DNA from 2 places in the Paeniglutamicibacter sp. NPDC091659 genome. Region 1 is predicted to be linked to the other one. Evidence: riboswitches for the same ligand, from Rfam matches in the RefSeq annotation. Region 1 holds a riboswitch; the other holds the start of a gene.
The links. Region 1 has a riboswitch for thiamine pyrophosphate ahead of thiM (hydroxyethylthiazole kinase). Riboswitches for the same ligand answer to the same signal wherever they lie in the genome.
Positions count from the first base shown of each region.

Region 2: another riboswitch for thiamine pyrophosphate. It lies ahead of thiC (phosphomethylpyrimidine synthase ThiC); the one in region 1 lies ahead of thiM (hydroxyethylthiazole kinase).

Region 1 covers NZ_JBIVTO010000001.1:29,117-36,319, reverse strand. Annotated here, with positions in the region: gene ACIQLF_RS00190 (uracil-xanthine permease family protein) at 1-9, opposite strand, end outside; gene thiD (bifunctional hydroxymethylpyrimidine kinase/phosphomethylpyrimidine kinase) at 109-1,593, opposite strand; gene thiE (thiamine phosphate synthase) at 1,590-2,261, opposite strand; gene thiM (hydroxyethylthiazole kinase) at 2,261-3,079, opposite strand; TPP riboswitch at 3,071-3,172, opposite strand; gene ACIQLF_RS00170 (aldehyde dehydrogenase family protein) at 3,294-4,757, shown strand; gene pgm (phosphoglucomutase (alpha-D-glucose-1,6-bisphosphate-dependent)) at 4,852-6,489, opposite strand; gene ACIQLF_RS00160 (hypothetical protein) at 6,527-6,826, opposite strand; gene ACIQLF_RS00155 (M4 family metallopeptidase) at 6,831-7,203, opposite strand, start outside.
Region 2 covers NZ_JBIVTO010000002.1:518,249-525,451, forward strand. Annotated here, with positions in the region: gene ACIQLF_RS07440 (S1 family peptidase) at 1-1,021, opposite strand, end outside; gene lepB (signal peptidase I) at 1,237-1,839, opposite strand; gene rplS (50S ribosomal protein L19) at 1,983-2,342, opposite strand; TPP riboswitch at 2,740-2,847, shown strand; gene thiC (phosphomethylpyrimidine synthase ThiC) at 2,842-4,644, shown strand; gene ACIQLF_RS07460 (ankyrin repeat domain-containing protein) at 4,746-5,498, shown strand; gene ACIQLF_RS07465 (ankyrin repeat domain-containing protein) at 5,585-6,373, shown strand; gene trmD (tRNA (guanosine(37)-N1)-methyltransferase TrmD) at 6,385-7,197, opposite strand; gene rimM (ribosome maturation factor RimM) at 7,203-7,203, opposite strand, start outside.

The DNA.
Region 1 (7,203 bases):
GTTGCTCATGGGTGCCTTCCGGGCGCGAGAGTTCAAGATGGGTGGTGCCAAACGGGTAACACGAAGAACGAAACGACGGGAAACCCGTTTGGCATTTTACCCACCGGTTCAGCGATCGGCACCCTGGCGGTCGGCGGCCGTCTGCGCGAAGAAGTGCAGCTCGTGGGCGCTGGAAGCCTCGAAGGCCGTCCACATGTCCCGGCGCGTCCGCGCGTCCGCCGCGTCGAAGAGCGTCCGGCAGACCTCGATGGCCTGGGCCGTCGACTTGTCGAACTCGGGGGAGGAGTAAGTGGACAGCCAGTCGTTGTACGGGTGGGCGGCGTGGTTCGCCGCGGCCAGCCGCGAGCCGACGTCCTGGTAGATCCAGAAACACGGAAGCAGGGCCGCCACCAGCACCGCGTAGTCGTTGGAGCACGACACCAGGTGGTTCAGGTAGGCGGTGGTGGTGCCGCTGGGTTCCGGCACACGCTCCTGAAGCCGCCCGCGGTGCAGCGTGAGTTCCTCCTCCAGGCAGCCGCTGGCGTTCGCCGCCCAGAACCGCTGGTCCTCGGTGGCCGGTGCCAGCTCGGAGGCCCGGGACATGACCCGCGCATAGGTGCGCAGGTACAGGGAGTCCTGCCCCAGGTAGTCCTCGAAGTCGGCACGCTCCAGCGTTCCGTCCTTCAGCCCGCGGATGAAGGCGAGGTCGTCGATTCCCCCGCGGATGGATTCGATCGCTTCCCACCACAGCCACATGGAGTCGTCGGCGGTGGCCAGCGGTTCGCCGGCCCAGAACGAACCCAGGTGGTTGATCGGGCCGTTCCCGCTGCCGACCCGCAGCTGGTCGGCCCCGGCGATCGCGGCGGTCAGCCAGCACTTGGACGCGATGAGCGACTCGACCCAGTCGCCGGTCCGCGCGTAGTGCGTGGCCAGGGCCGAGGAGAAGGAACACCCGGTGCCGTGGGTGTTCCGGGTGTCAAGGCGTGGGGAGACGACCTCGTGCAGCACCCCGTCGGCGTCGATGAGCGCATCGGGGCAGTCGGACCCGGCCAGGTGGCCGCCTTTGGCCAGCACCAGCACCGAATAGGTCGCGGCGACCTGCCGAGCCTGGGAAATGACCTCTTCCCAGGTCGTTGCGACCTCCGCGCGGGCGATGACGGCCAGCTCGGGGATGTTCGGGGTCAGCACGTCGGCGTGTTCCATGAGCCGGCGCAGGGCGTCCTCGGCGTCGGCGTCGAGCAGCCTGTCGCCGCTGGTGGCGATCATGACAGGGTCAAGGACCACCGGAACCGGGGCAGACAGGCGCGTTGCGGCCAGCCAGTCGGTGAGCGTGTCGATGATCCCGACGTTTGCCAGCATGCCGATCTTGATGGCGTCGATGGCCACGTCGTCGGACACGGCAAGCAGCTGTTCGCCCAGGAATTGCGCCGGCGGCACATGGACGGCCCGCACCCCGTGCGTGTTTTGGGCGGTGAGCGCGCTGATGACGGCCATCCCGTAGCCGCCGCAGGCGCCAATCGACTTCAGGTCGGCCTGGATGCCGGCGCCGCCGGAGGGGTCGGAACCGGCAATGGACAGGATGTTCTTGATGTCTTGCGTGAGGTCTTCGCTCATCGGGATGCCCCTGCCCAGGCGGCTTCCCACGTTGTGAGCAGTTCGGCGCTGGCCGCCTGCGGGTCCTCCGCCGAGCAGATGGCGCGGACCACGGCCATGCCGGCGGCCCCGCCGTCGACGATGCCGTCGATGTCGACCAATCCGAGGCCGCCGATGGCCACGCACGGCAGCGTGCTTTGGCCGACCGCGCGGGCCAGGCCCGCATGGCCGAGTGGTTCGGGATGGTCCTTCTTGGTGGGGGTCGCGTGGACCGCCCCGACGCCCAGGTAGTCGATGGTTCCGGGGAAGCGGGCGTTGAGCTCGCTGGCTGCGGCGATTTGCGCGTCCTTTGAGGCGCTCAGGCCCAGCACCGCATCGGGGCCGATCAGCGCACGGACCAGTTCGGCGGGGATGTCGGACTGGCCGATGTGTACGCCCTGCACGCTGGCACCCGAAGCTCGGGCGGCCAGGTACACGTCGACGCGGTCGTTGACCAGCAGGTCGGCCCGTCCCTCTGTGTGCACGGAGGACTTGCGGACCACCTCCAGGAATTCGGCCGCAGGCATGTCCTTGCAACGCAGCTGGACCGTCTTGACGCCGCCGGCGACAGCCGCGGCAATGATTTCGTCCAGCGGCCGGCCGGCGGTCGAGGCCGAATCGGCAACCAGGTAAACGCTGAGATCCCGCATCAGGAAAGCACCGCCTTTTCCATCAGTTCCTGCGGGCCGACCAGGGCCAACGCATCGAGGAAGTTCACCGCGAAGGAGCCGGGCCCGTTGCTGAGCAGTTCCGCGCGCTCGGCGGCTGCCGAGTAGAACGCGTGCGCCGCGACCGTCGCGACCAGCGCGTCGTCGTGGACGGCAACGAATGCGGCACAGATGGCACCGAGGGCGCAGCCGCCACCGGTCACGCGCGTCAGCAGGCTGCTGCCGCCGTGCACCAGCACGGTCCGGGCGCCGTCGGTCACCAGGTCCCGTGGACCGGAAACCGCGACCACGGCTCCGGTGCGCAGGGCCAGGGAGCGGGCGTGGGAGGCTGCGGATTCCACCGAGTCCGTCGACTCGACCCCGCGGCCGCCGGTGCCGGACTCCGCCAGCACCATGATTTCGGAGGCGTTGCCGCGGATGACGGTCGGGTTCAGCCCGCGCAGCTCGAAGGCCAGCTCGGTGCGGACCCGCAGGGCCCCCACGGCCACCGGGTCCAGCACCCACGGCGTGCCCGCGGCGTTGGCGGCGGCGACGGCCTCAAGGGCTCCGGCGCGCTGTTCGGCGTAGGGGGTTCCCAGATTGACGAGGGTTCCGGAGGCGATCGCGGCAAAGTCGCCGGCCTCCCCGGGCAGGTCGGCCATGGCCGGCGAGGCGCCGGCGGCCAGCAGCACATTGGCCGTGAAATTGGTGACCACAGTGTTGGTGATGCACTGGATCAGGGGGGTGGAGGCGCGCAGGGCCGACACGCAGTCGGCCAGCTCGCCGGGGCTTACAACAAATGAAGGCGCAATGGATTCCATTAGCAACATCCCTCCGCTAGTACGAACTAGATCAGGTGCGACGGGTCTTATCTCAGTTGGTGCGCATGCGCGCCAACACCCCGTGTCACTAAGCGCGAGCCTACCCCACGGTCGGGCCCTCGGTGCAACTACATTTCCTCCGCCGGCGTTTCGGGTCAGGCCCGCCGGGCGCGGCAGGCTGTCGGAGCAGGCGGCCGCGCCGTAGGCTCTGGGTATGGGCATTTTTCCTTACACTTCCGAACCCGTGGCTCCCCTGGAGAGCGCGGCGTCGAACGAGCTTGAGCTACCCCGTGTCGTCGCGGAGAATCCGGCAAGGATCGTCGAGATCGTCGACGCCATGCACGACGTGGTGGCCACGCGCCTGGCGCACCCGAGGCGCTTCAGGGCATCGCAGCTCAAGGCCCTGGAACGCATGCTGGATGCGCACCAGCAGGACTTCATCGATGCGCTGGCCGACGACCTGGGCAAGGGCGCGGTCGAGGCGAAGCTGACCGAAATCGACATGGTGCGCGCCGAGATCGACCACGCCCAGCTGCACCTTTCGGAGTGGATGGAATCCAAGGCGGTGAAGATCCCGCTGGCGCTGCACCCCGCGGCGGCCAAGATCGAGCCGCAGCCGCTCGGCGTGGTGCTCATCATCGGCGCCTGGAACTACCCGCTGCAGCTCATGCTGGCCCCGCTGGTTGCCGCCATCGCCGCGGGCAACGTGGCGGTGCTCAAGCCCTCGGAGCTGGCCCCCGCCACGTCGATCGCGCTGGGGAAGCTGATCCCGCAGTTCCTGGACCAGCGTGCCTACGCGGTGGTCCAGGGCGGCGCCGGCACCAGCAAGGTCCTTCTGGAGCAGCAGTTCGACCACATCTTCTACACCGGCGGGGAAAAGGTCGGGCGGATCGTGGCCCGTGCCGCGGCCGAACACCTGACGCCCGTCACCCTTGAACTGGGCGGCAAGTCCCCGGCCGTGGTGATGGACGGATCCCACGCGGCCGTCGCCCGTCGCCTGGCCTACGGCAAGTTCATGAACGCGGGCCAGACCTGCGTGGCGCCCGACTACGTGCTGGCCGTCGGGAATGCGGCCGAGACCCTGGAAAAGCAGCTGGCCAAGGCCATCACCGGGTTCTACGGAAAGTCCCCGTTGGAGAGCCGCGACTACGGGCGGATCGTCAACCGGGCGCACTTCAACAGGCTCGTCTCCTACCTGGAGCAGGGGGAAGTGGTGATCGGCGGCGGATACGACGAGGCGACGCTGAAGATCGAACCCACGGTGATGATCAACGTCGATCCGGATTCCCCGCTCATGCAGGAGGAAATCTTCGGGCCGATCCTGCCGATCATGAAGGTCGAGAGCTTCGACGCTGCGGTGCGCTTCATCAACTCGCGCCCCAACCCGCTGGCCGCCTACCTGTTCAGCGAGAACCCGCGCCTGCAGTCGTCCTTCGGCGACCAGGTGCGTGCCGGGGCGATCGTGCACAACGCCCCGAACCTGCACCTTGCGGTGCCGTCGCTTCCCTTCGGCGGGGTCGGGGCCTCCGGCATGGGTTCCTACCACGGCCGCCACGGCTTCGAGCGGCTCTCGCAGATGCGCCCGGTCATGGTCAAGACCGCGGTGGTCGACACGCTCAAGGCGATCTACCCGCCGTACACCTGGGCGAAGAGCAAGATCATCGACAGGCTGCTCTAGCCCAACCAGAAGCAGCCCAACCAAAAACAGGCGCACCAAAAAACCGGCGGCCGGCGGGAATCCATGTCGATTCCCGCCGGCCGTTTAGCGGTTTCTAGCCGAGCACCGAATCAACGATCGTCTTGGCCTCGGCCTGCACCCGGGCCAAGTGTTCGTCGCCGAGGAAGGACTCCGCGTAGATCTTGTAGACGTCCTCGGTGCCCGACGGGCGCGCCGCGAACCAGGCGTTTTCGGTGGTGACCTTCAGGCCGCCGATCTTCGCCCCGTTGCCCGGGGCCTCGGTCAGCCGCGCCGTGATGGGTTCGCCGGCAAGCTCGTCGGCCGTGACGTCGGTTGCCGACAGGCTGCCGAGCTTTGCCTTCTGCTCGCGGGTGGCCGGGGCGTCGATGCGCGCGTAGCTGGGCGCCCCGTGGGTTTCGGCCAGGCGTGCGTAGTGCACCGACGGGGTGGAACCCGTGGTTGCCGTGATTTCGCTGGCCAGCAGGGACATGATGATGCCGTCCTTGTCGGTGGTCCAGGTGGTGCCGTCGTGGCGCAGGAACGATGCGCCGGCGGATTCCTCGCCGCCGAAGGCGCCCGAGCCGTCCAGCAGACCCGGCACGAACCACTTGAAGCCCACCGGGACCTCCACCAGCTTGCGGCCGAGGTCCGCGGCGACGCGGTCGATCATGGAGGAGGACACAAGGGTCTTGCCGATCGAGGCGTCCTTGGACCAGCCGCTGCGGTTGGAGTACAGGTACTCGATGGCCACGGCCAGGAAGTGGTTCGGGTTCATCAGCCCGGCATCCGGGGTGACGATGCCGTGGCGGTCGGCGTCGGCGTCGTTGCCCGTGGCGATGTCGAAGGAATTGCGCTGTGCAATCAGTGAGGCCATGGCGGAGGCCGAGGAGCAGTCCATGCGGATCTTGCCGTCGGTGTCCAGCGACATGAACGCAAAGCGCGGGTCGACCTGGGTGTTCACGACGGTGAGGTCGATCCTGTGGGTTTCGGCGATCGCGGCCCAGTAGTCGACCGAGGCCCCGCCCATCGGGTCGGCGCCGATGCGCACGCCCGCGTTGCGGATCGCGTCCAGGTCCAGCACCGAGGGCAGGTCGTTGACGTAGGAGGCCATGAAGTCGAAGGCACCGATCTTGCCGGTCAACCGGGCGGCGCCCAAGGAGGTCCGCTTCACGCCGCGCAGCCCGTTGGCCAGCAGCTCGTTGGCGCGGTCGGCGATCCAGGAGGTGGCGTCGGTGTCCGCGGGGCCGCCGTGCGGCGGGTTGTACTTCAGGCCGCCGTCGGCCGGCGGATTGTGCGACGGGGTGATGAGGATGCCGTCCGCGCGGGCGGCCGCAGGGTCGGCATTGTGGGTGAGGACCGCGTGGCTGAGCGCCGGGGTGGGGGTCCAGCCGTTGCGCGCATCGGCCAGGATCGCCACGCCGTTTCCGGCGAGAACCTCCAGGACGGTGTCCTGGGCCGGGTCCGAGAGCGCGTGGGTGTCCTTGCCCACGAAGACCGGCCCGGTGATCTTTTGCCCGGCCCGGTACTCGACGATGGCCTGGGTAATCGCGGCAATGTGGTCCTCGTTGAAGGACCCGTTCAGCGAGGAGCCGCGGTGCCCGGAGGTCCCGAAGACCACCTTCTGGGCGGGGTCGGCCGCATCCGGGTGGATCGAGAAGTAGGCGTCGCGAACCGCGGAAAGGTCGATCAGGTCATGGGGCATTGCCGGGCTGCCGGCTCGGGGGTGAGACATGAACCAATATTCTCATGCAGCGCCCGGCGCCGCCCGGTCAATGGGCCGTCTTGATCACGTGTTCGGCCAGTAGACGGGCGGGCCCGGTCAACAGGGAGTCCGGAACCCGGTGGTCCTCACCGTCGATGGACAGGAACCAGTTGAAGGCGTCGCGGACCTGGCCGGCGTCCTCTTCGGCGTCGAGGCGGCGAAGCTGTTCCAGTGCCCCGAGCGCCAGCCGGACCCAGGGTTCGTCCTCCGGCGGCGAATCGTGGACATGAAGCTCGAGGACGCCGGCGCGGGAAATGCCCGCAACCCCGCCGCTGCGCCTCACCTGCACCGTAAATAGGTCGTTCATGGTTTCACGCGGCTTCTTGTTCGTCCTTGAATTGGGGAACCACTCCCACGCCGTCCCAGGCCGCGGCCAGCGCCTTGTCCTCCGCGGATCCGACGCCGTAGTCCCGGCGGGCCTGCAGGAGTGTCTGCGCCGCAAAGGTCGCGAAGGTTGAATCCTCCGGAAGCGACCGGGTGACGATGACGTTGAACCACACCGACCCGGCACGTTCCCACGCGTGGCCGCCCAGCGCCGTGGCAAACAGGTAAAACGCGTGGTTGGGAATGCCCGAGTTCAGGTGCACGCCGCCGGAGTCTTCCTTGGTGTGGATGTAGGAGTCCATGTGGGACGGCTGCGGGTCGCGGCCCATGATGGGGTCGTCGTAGGCGGTGCCGGGCGCC
Region 2 (7,203 bases), on a different contig from region 1:
CGTCGGTAAGGATTGCGGTGTTGCCGGGGCCACCGAATTGGGAGAAGCCGAAGGAACCGAATGGGGCACCGAATGGGGCACTCGGATCCACGAGTGCATCCGGTGCGCTGTGCTCGGCAACAAAGACCTGATCAATCTGCCCGTCACGCGTGCAGTGGCCGGCCGAGAGTGCGGCGCGGGCGCCAGTGGCATTGAAACCGTTGAAACCCACCGAACACAAGGTGTAGCCCTGGCCGAATGGCGCACTGTACGCCATACCGCCGAGCACGTCGTTGGACGCTGACACGGTTGCGGGTCCCTCGGCATCGTGGATGCTGACATCGGGGTACTGGGTCGCGAATTCCTCCGGGGTCAGATTGCCGCCGGACGTCAGGACGCGCGCGGCGGGACGGGCAGGTGCGTCCTTGGCGCCTCCGCCGGAGCGGATCACGAAGCCGTCGGCGGTCTCCATGACCGCCTGGAGTTGGCTGAGCGTGTCTGGATCGACCGACGCAACGTACGCCCTGTACAGCTCATCGACGTCCGTAGGACTCTTCTTGGTCGGTGCGGGGGCAGTCGCGGAAGCGGACGCTGTGCTCGCTTCGTCAGTGGAAATTGCGAGCTCGACCCCGGTGCCCCGCGTCAGCGTGTCCAGCTTTTGGGTGACGGCGGCATGTGCAGCAACACCGACCTTGACGGCTATCTTGTTGCCCTCAATGGCAAAGGATCCCTTGAGTTTTGCCTTCCGTAGATCCGTGCGGAGCCGATCCGCAACGGCAACGAGCTCGCCCTGGGCCCTGAACTCTTCGACGCCCATGCCCAGGTCGCGCTTCACCGCCTCGGCAAGCCCTTGGGGCAAATCCTCATCCCGAACATCAGATGCGGCCGCGGTGATGGCGGTTAGCGTCGTGACGCCGGGATTCGACGTCTGCCCGGCGGTTGCCGGCGGGGGTCCGGCCACGAGACTGCTGCCCATCACGAAGGCCGCGGTGGCGGCGGCAACACCGGCACGCCTTAGGAAGGTCAGTGACGATTCGTGCATGTGGTGTTCTCCCCATCGAGGTGGTGTCCGGCATGTTGCATTCTCGGATGCGTTGGGGACATCCGGACCGGGCACAAAACGAGCAACGTTTGACCGCAGGGTGTCACTCTAACCCGAGGCCATGCGGGAACGAAGTCCCGGCGCCACTATTGCGGCGACACCTTGGGAGCCCCGCAACCGCTCATGTGTGGCGGGGAATCCGAGGGGCCTGGCTGCTACTCGGGCGCCGATGCGGTGTCTGGCTCCGTGGTTCCGTCGCCCACGGGACGCTTGCGGTCGAGCGGCCAAATGACCTCACGGGCCTGCCCTAGGACCCTGTCGACAGAAATCATGCCGCCGCCGGGCGCACCGAGCAACGCCCGGGAGTCCTCGGAGACCGAGCGGTGGTCGCCCATGACCCAAATGCGGCCGTGCGGAACCTTGGCGGTGAACTCCTGCTCGCTGGGCTTGTCGCCGGCATAGAGGTAGGGCTCATCCAGCGGATGGCCGTTGACGCTGAGCTTGCCGTCCGGCCCGCAGCAGGCGACGGTGTCCCCTGCCACGCCGATGACACGCTTGACGTACACCGAGTCGTTGCCGGCAAGGCGAAGTGCCCAGGCAAGGGAATCCACGGCATTGGGACTTTGATAGGGCAGGAAGGAGCCACGGCCGTCAAAAATGATGATGTCGCCGCGCTTGATGGGCTCTGACTTGTAGGCAAGGCGGTTCACCAAGAGCCCGTCACCGGGGTTCAACGTCGATTCCATGGAGGCGGAACCGATGTAGTAGAAATCAATGATCGTTGCACGGATCACCAAGGTGATCACTGCCGCGGCCATGAGGGCGCCAACGGCAAAGCGCCAGCCCCGCGAACGGGACCGGCGCTTTGCTGAAGCGGAAAAACTTTCCGATTCTGTAGGTTGATCCACGATGGATCCCCGTGACCGCGCGAAGGCGGAAACGAAGGTTCTCGCTTTTCTTACTACTTGGCGGTGCGGAAGTCGCGCTTTTCGCGGATCTTCGCAGCCTTGCCGTGGCGATCGCGCATGTAGAACAGCTTCGCACGGCGAACGTCGCCGCGGGAAACCAGTTCGATCTTTTCGAGGACCGGGGAGTGTACCGGGAAGGTACGCTCTACGCCGACGCCGAAGGAGACCTTGCGAACGGTGAAGGTTTCGCGAACGCCGTCACCCTGGCGACCAAGGACGAAGCCCTGGAAGACCTGGACACGGGAGTTCTTGCCTTCGATGATGTTTACGTGAACCTTGACGGTGTCACCCGGGCGGAAAGCCGGGACATCGGTGCGCAGCGAGGCTGCATCGACAGAGTCGAGAATATGCATGAATGCATCTCCTAGGCAGACGCCGCAGGTCACCTACCTTAGACACGGGACACTTATTTTCCCCGACGCACAAAAGCGCGACGGCAGAAAGATTTGGTGTTCCGAAGCTTGGTACCGGGACCCGTTTGCGGATCCTCGGCGGATCAACTGTTGACTCGTTCCCCCTGCGGCAGGAGCAGAACCCAGTAGACCCAAGAATCCATTTTGCCATACTCCCGGCCATGCGGCGAAGTCCGGCACCCCGGGAGCTGCTCCCGCGGTCGCGATTCTTCGGCACACCCGACCCGCGTTCCGCCGTCGCCGGGCGATCGGCGGCACCCACGGCTCGGTGTCGAGGCGGCGCCACGCGTGTCCGACGTTACATTTGACCCTTCGGCGGAATGTGCTGTAGCTTCACTTACGACCACACGGGAGCCCTTGCAGGGGCTGAGATCGAGCTGACGCAGCTTGCGACCGTTGAACCTGTCCGGGTAATGCCGGCGAAGGAAGTGAGTACTCCTTGAGCACCATCGAAACAACGATCAACCCTGCCCAAGACGCCCCCGAGGCAACCGAAACCCAATCCCTGAGGTCCCACTCGCTGGCCTACCTCGAGGATGCCGATTCCGGGATCCGGGTCCCGGTGACCGAGATCGCGCTGGAACCCTCCCCCGGCGGCCAGCCCAACGCCCCGCTGCGGGTGTACCGCACCGCGGGTCCGGGCAGCGACCCGGTCGTGGGGCTGCCGCCGTTCCGCGCGCCGTGGATCGCGGACCGCTCGGACACCGAGACGTACGCGGGCCGCGAACGCAACCTGCTCGACGACGGCAAGTCGGCGATGCGCCGGGGGGCCGCCTCGGCCGAGTGGAAGGGAGCCAAGCCGGAACCCCGGCGCGCGGATCCCGGGAAACGGGTGACCCAGATGCACTACGCCCGCCGGGGCATCACCACCCCGGAAATGCGCTTCGTCGCCCTGCGCGAGAACTGTGACGTGGAGCTGGTGCGCAGCGAGGTCGCGGCCGGCCGGGCGATCATCCCGAACAACATCAACCACCCCGAGTCCGAGCCAATGGTCATCGGCAAGGCGTTCCTGGTGAAGATCAACGCCAACATCGGCAACTCCGCGGTGACAAGTTCCATTGCCGAGGAGGTCGACAAGCTGCAGTGGGCCACCCGGTGGGGCGCCGACACCGTGATGGACCTGTCCACCGGCGACGACATCCACACCACCCGCGAATGGCTGATCCGCAACGCCCCGGTTCCCATCGGCACCGTGCCGATCTACCAGGCTCTGGAAAAGGTCAACGGCGAGGCCAACGCACTGACCTGGGAGATCTTCCGCGACACGGTGATCGAGCAGTGCGAGCAGGGCGTCGACTACATGACCATCCACGCGGGCGTGCTGTTGCGCTACGTGCCGCTGACGGCCAACCGGGTCACCGGCATCGTCTCGCGCGGCGGTGCCATCATGGCCGGCTGGTGCCTGGCCCACCACCAGGAGAACTTCCTCTACACGCACTTCGACGAGCTGTGCGAGATCTTCGCCCAGTACGACGTCGCGTTCTCGCTCGGCGACGGGCTGCGCCCCGGATCGATCGCCGACGCCAACGACGCGGCCCAGTTCGCGGAGCTGGACACCCTCGCGGAGCTGACGGCCAGGGCCTGGGAATACGACGTGCAGGTCATGGTCGAGGGCCCCGGGCACATCCCGTTCCACCTGGTGCGGGAGAACGTCGAACGCCAGCAGGAGCTGTGCAAGGGCGCGCCCTTCTACACGCTCGGCCCGCTGGTCACCGACATCGCACCGGGCTACGACCACATCACCAGCGCGATCGGCGCCACGGAGATCGCCCGCTACGGCACGGCCATGCTCTGCTACGTGACGCCCAAGGAGCACTTGGGCCTGCCGAACAAGGACGACGTGAAGACCGGGGTGATCACCTACAAGATCGCCGCCCACGCCGCGGACCTGGCCAAGGGGCACCCGGGTGCCTCCGCGCGGGACGACGCCCTGTCCAAGGCGCGCTTCGAGTTCCGCTGGCGCGACCAGTTCGCCCTGTCGCTGGACCCGGTCACCGCCGAGTCCTTCCACGACGAGACGCTGCCCGCCGAGCCGGCCAAGACCGCGCACTTCTGCTCCATGTGCGGCCCGAAGTTCTGCTCGATGCGCATCAGCCAGGACATCAGGGACGAGTACGGGTCGGCCGAGTCGCAGGCCGCCATCGCCCAGATGTACGACGGGATGCGGGCCAAGAGCCGGGAGTTCCTGGCCTCCGGGGGCAAGGTCTATCTGCCCGAACTGGAAGTCCCGGCCAAGGTCTAGACCGGGATTCCGTCCCGTGTTCCCCCGCAGCAGGCCGGCGCGGGGGCACGGGACGTCCCGGGCCTCGACCACGTCGGCGGTCCGAAACTAGTATGGGGCCCATGCCCCTTCCACGCCCGGTTCGCGTCCTGACCACTGGTTCGTTGCTTGCTGCGCTGTTGGCGGTGAGCGCCTGCAGCACCCCGGAGACCGGGGCTCCGGAAACCCCGGCACCCACGCGCGGGGCCGCACCCGAAACCGCCAACGAAAATGCCGCGGCGCTGGGCCCGGCGCTGCTGGCCGCGGCCGTGGCGAACGACGGCCCCGGGGTGCGCAGGCTGCTCGAGGCCGGGGCCAACCCCGACCACCGGGATGCACGGGATCGGCCGGTGCTGGTGGTGGCGACCCGCGCCAACGCCGTGGAGGCCGTGCGCGAGCTGGTCCTTGCGGGGGCCGACGTGAATGCCAAGGACGCGATGTCCGATTCGGCGTTCCTCTACGCCGGGGCCGAGGGCCTGGACGAAATCCTGGCGCTCACCCTCGAGCACGGGGCCGACGTGGCCAGCATCAACCGCTACGGCGGCACGGCGCTGATCCCCGCCTGCGAACGCGCCCACCTTGAAACCATCGGGTTGCTCCTGGCAACCCGGATCGACGTGGACCACGTGAACAACTTGGGCTGGACCTGCCTGCTGGAGGCCGTCGTCCTGGGCGACGGCGGCACGGCCCACCAGGAAGTCGTTCGGCTGCTGATCGCGGCCGGCGCGGACCTGGACATCGAGGATTCCGAAGGCACCACGGCGCTCGGGCATGCGCTGCGGATGCAGCAAGGCGCCGTGGCCCGGCTGCTGCGGGAGGCCGGGGCGCGACGCTAGGCCAGAGGACCAAGGTTGCCGTTGGCGCCGGGAATCTGACGCCCGATGGCCTCGACCACGCCCCTGCCGCGAAATAGGATGAGGCCATGTCCAAGACGCCCGCGGTACGGAAGCTGGTCACGTGTTCGGTCATTGCCGCGCTCCTGTGCCTCGGCGCCTGCGGCATCCCCACCTCGGGCGTGCCGGGGTCCGTGGCACCGGCGACCCCGCCCACGGCAACCTTGAATCCCGACGCCGCGGCGGTCCTGGGACATGCCTTGATCCACGCGGCATCGGTCAACGACACGGCCGAGGTGGGCAGGCTGCTGGAGGCCGGCGCCCCCGTGGACTACCGCGGGGAGGACGCGCGGACGGCGCTGCTCGCCGCAACCAGGGCCAACGCGATCGAGGCGGCGCGCGAACTCATGGAGCACGGCGCGAACGTGAACGCGAAGGACGAGCTGAGGGACTCGGCGTTCCTCTATGCCGGAGCCGCGGGGCTCACCGAAATCCTGGTCCTGACCCTGGAGCACGGGGCCGACCTCCGCGCCACCAACCGCAACGGGAACACCGCGCTGATCCCGGCCTGCGAGCATGGCTACGCCGAAACGGTGGAGATCCTGATCGACAACGACATCGATGTGAACCACGTGAACGACCGCGGCTTGACCTGCCTGCTCGAGGCTGTCACCCAGGGCGACGGGTCGCAGCCCTACCAGGAGGTGGTGGCGATGCTGATCGACGACGAGGCGGGCCTGGGCATCAAGGACCCCCAGGGACTGACCGCGTTGGACCACGCCCGCCGGTTAAAGCAAAGCTCGGTGGTCCAGCTGCTCGAAAGCGCCGGATCACCGAGCCAGGCCACAACGACCGGCTCCACTACGACCGGACCCTGATCCTGTTCGACCTAGACCTGCCCGGCCTCGCCCTTGGCGACGATCTTGCCGTCGACGATGGCAAAGCCGCTGTGCCACAGGGTGTCGCGGTCGTGGCGGTTCAGCGTCGCGACGTCCAGCTGCACGATCAGGTCCGGGCGGCGCGCCGCGGTGCGTTCCAGCTGCTTGTTGCGGCGGAAGCGGGCGATCTTTCCGTGGTTGCCCGAGAGCAGCACCTCGGGGACCTCGCGGCCCTCCCAGGTGGCCGGCTTGGTGTACACCGGGTACTCCAGCAGGCCGTCGGAGTGGGACTCCTCGACCAGGGATTCCGGGTTGCCGATGACGCCGGGGATCAGCCGGCCGATGGCCTCTACCATGGCCAGGACCGCCACTTCTCCCCCGTTGAGCACGTAGTCGCCGATGGAGACCGGGCGGACGTCGAAGGCCTCGGCGGCGGATTCGATGACGCGCTCGTCGATGCCCTCGTAGCGCCCGCAGGCGAAAGCCAGGTGCTCGGCCTCGGCCAGCTCGTAGGCCATTTCCTGGTTGAACACGGCACCCGCGGGCGACGGCACGATCAGGATCGGCTTGTCGCCCGAGCCCTTGGCCACCGGCGATTCGGTGGCGATGCGGCCCAGCGCGGCCGCCCAGGGCTCGGGCTTCATGACCATGCCGGCGCCGCCGCCGTACGGGGTGTCGTCCACCGTGCGGTGGCGGTCGTGGGTGTAGTCGCGCAGGTCGTGGACGTTCAGGTCCAGGAGGTTTTCGCGGCGGGCCTTGCCGATCAGCGAAAGATCGAGCGCTGCCAGGTACTCGGGAAAGATGGAGACGACATCGATGCGCATCGGGGC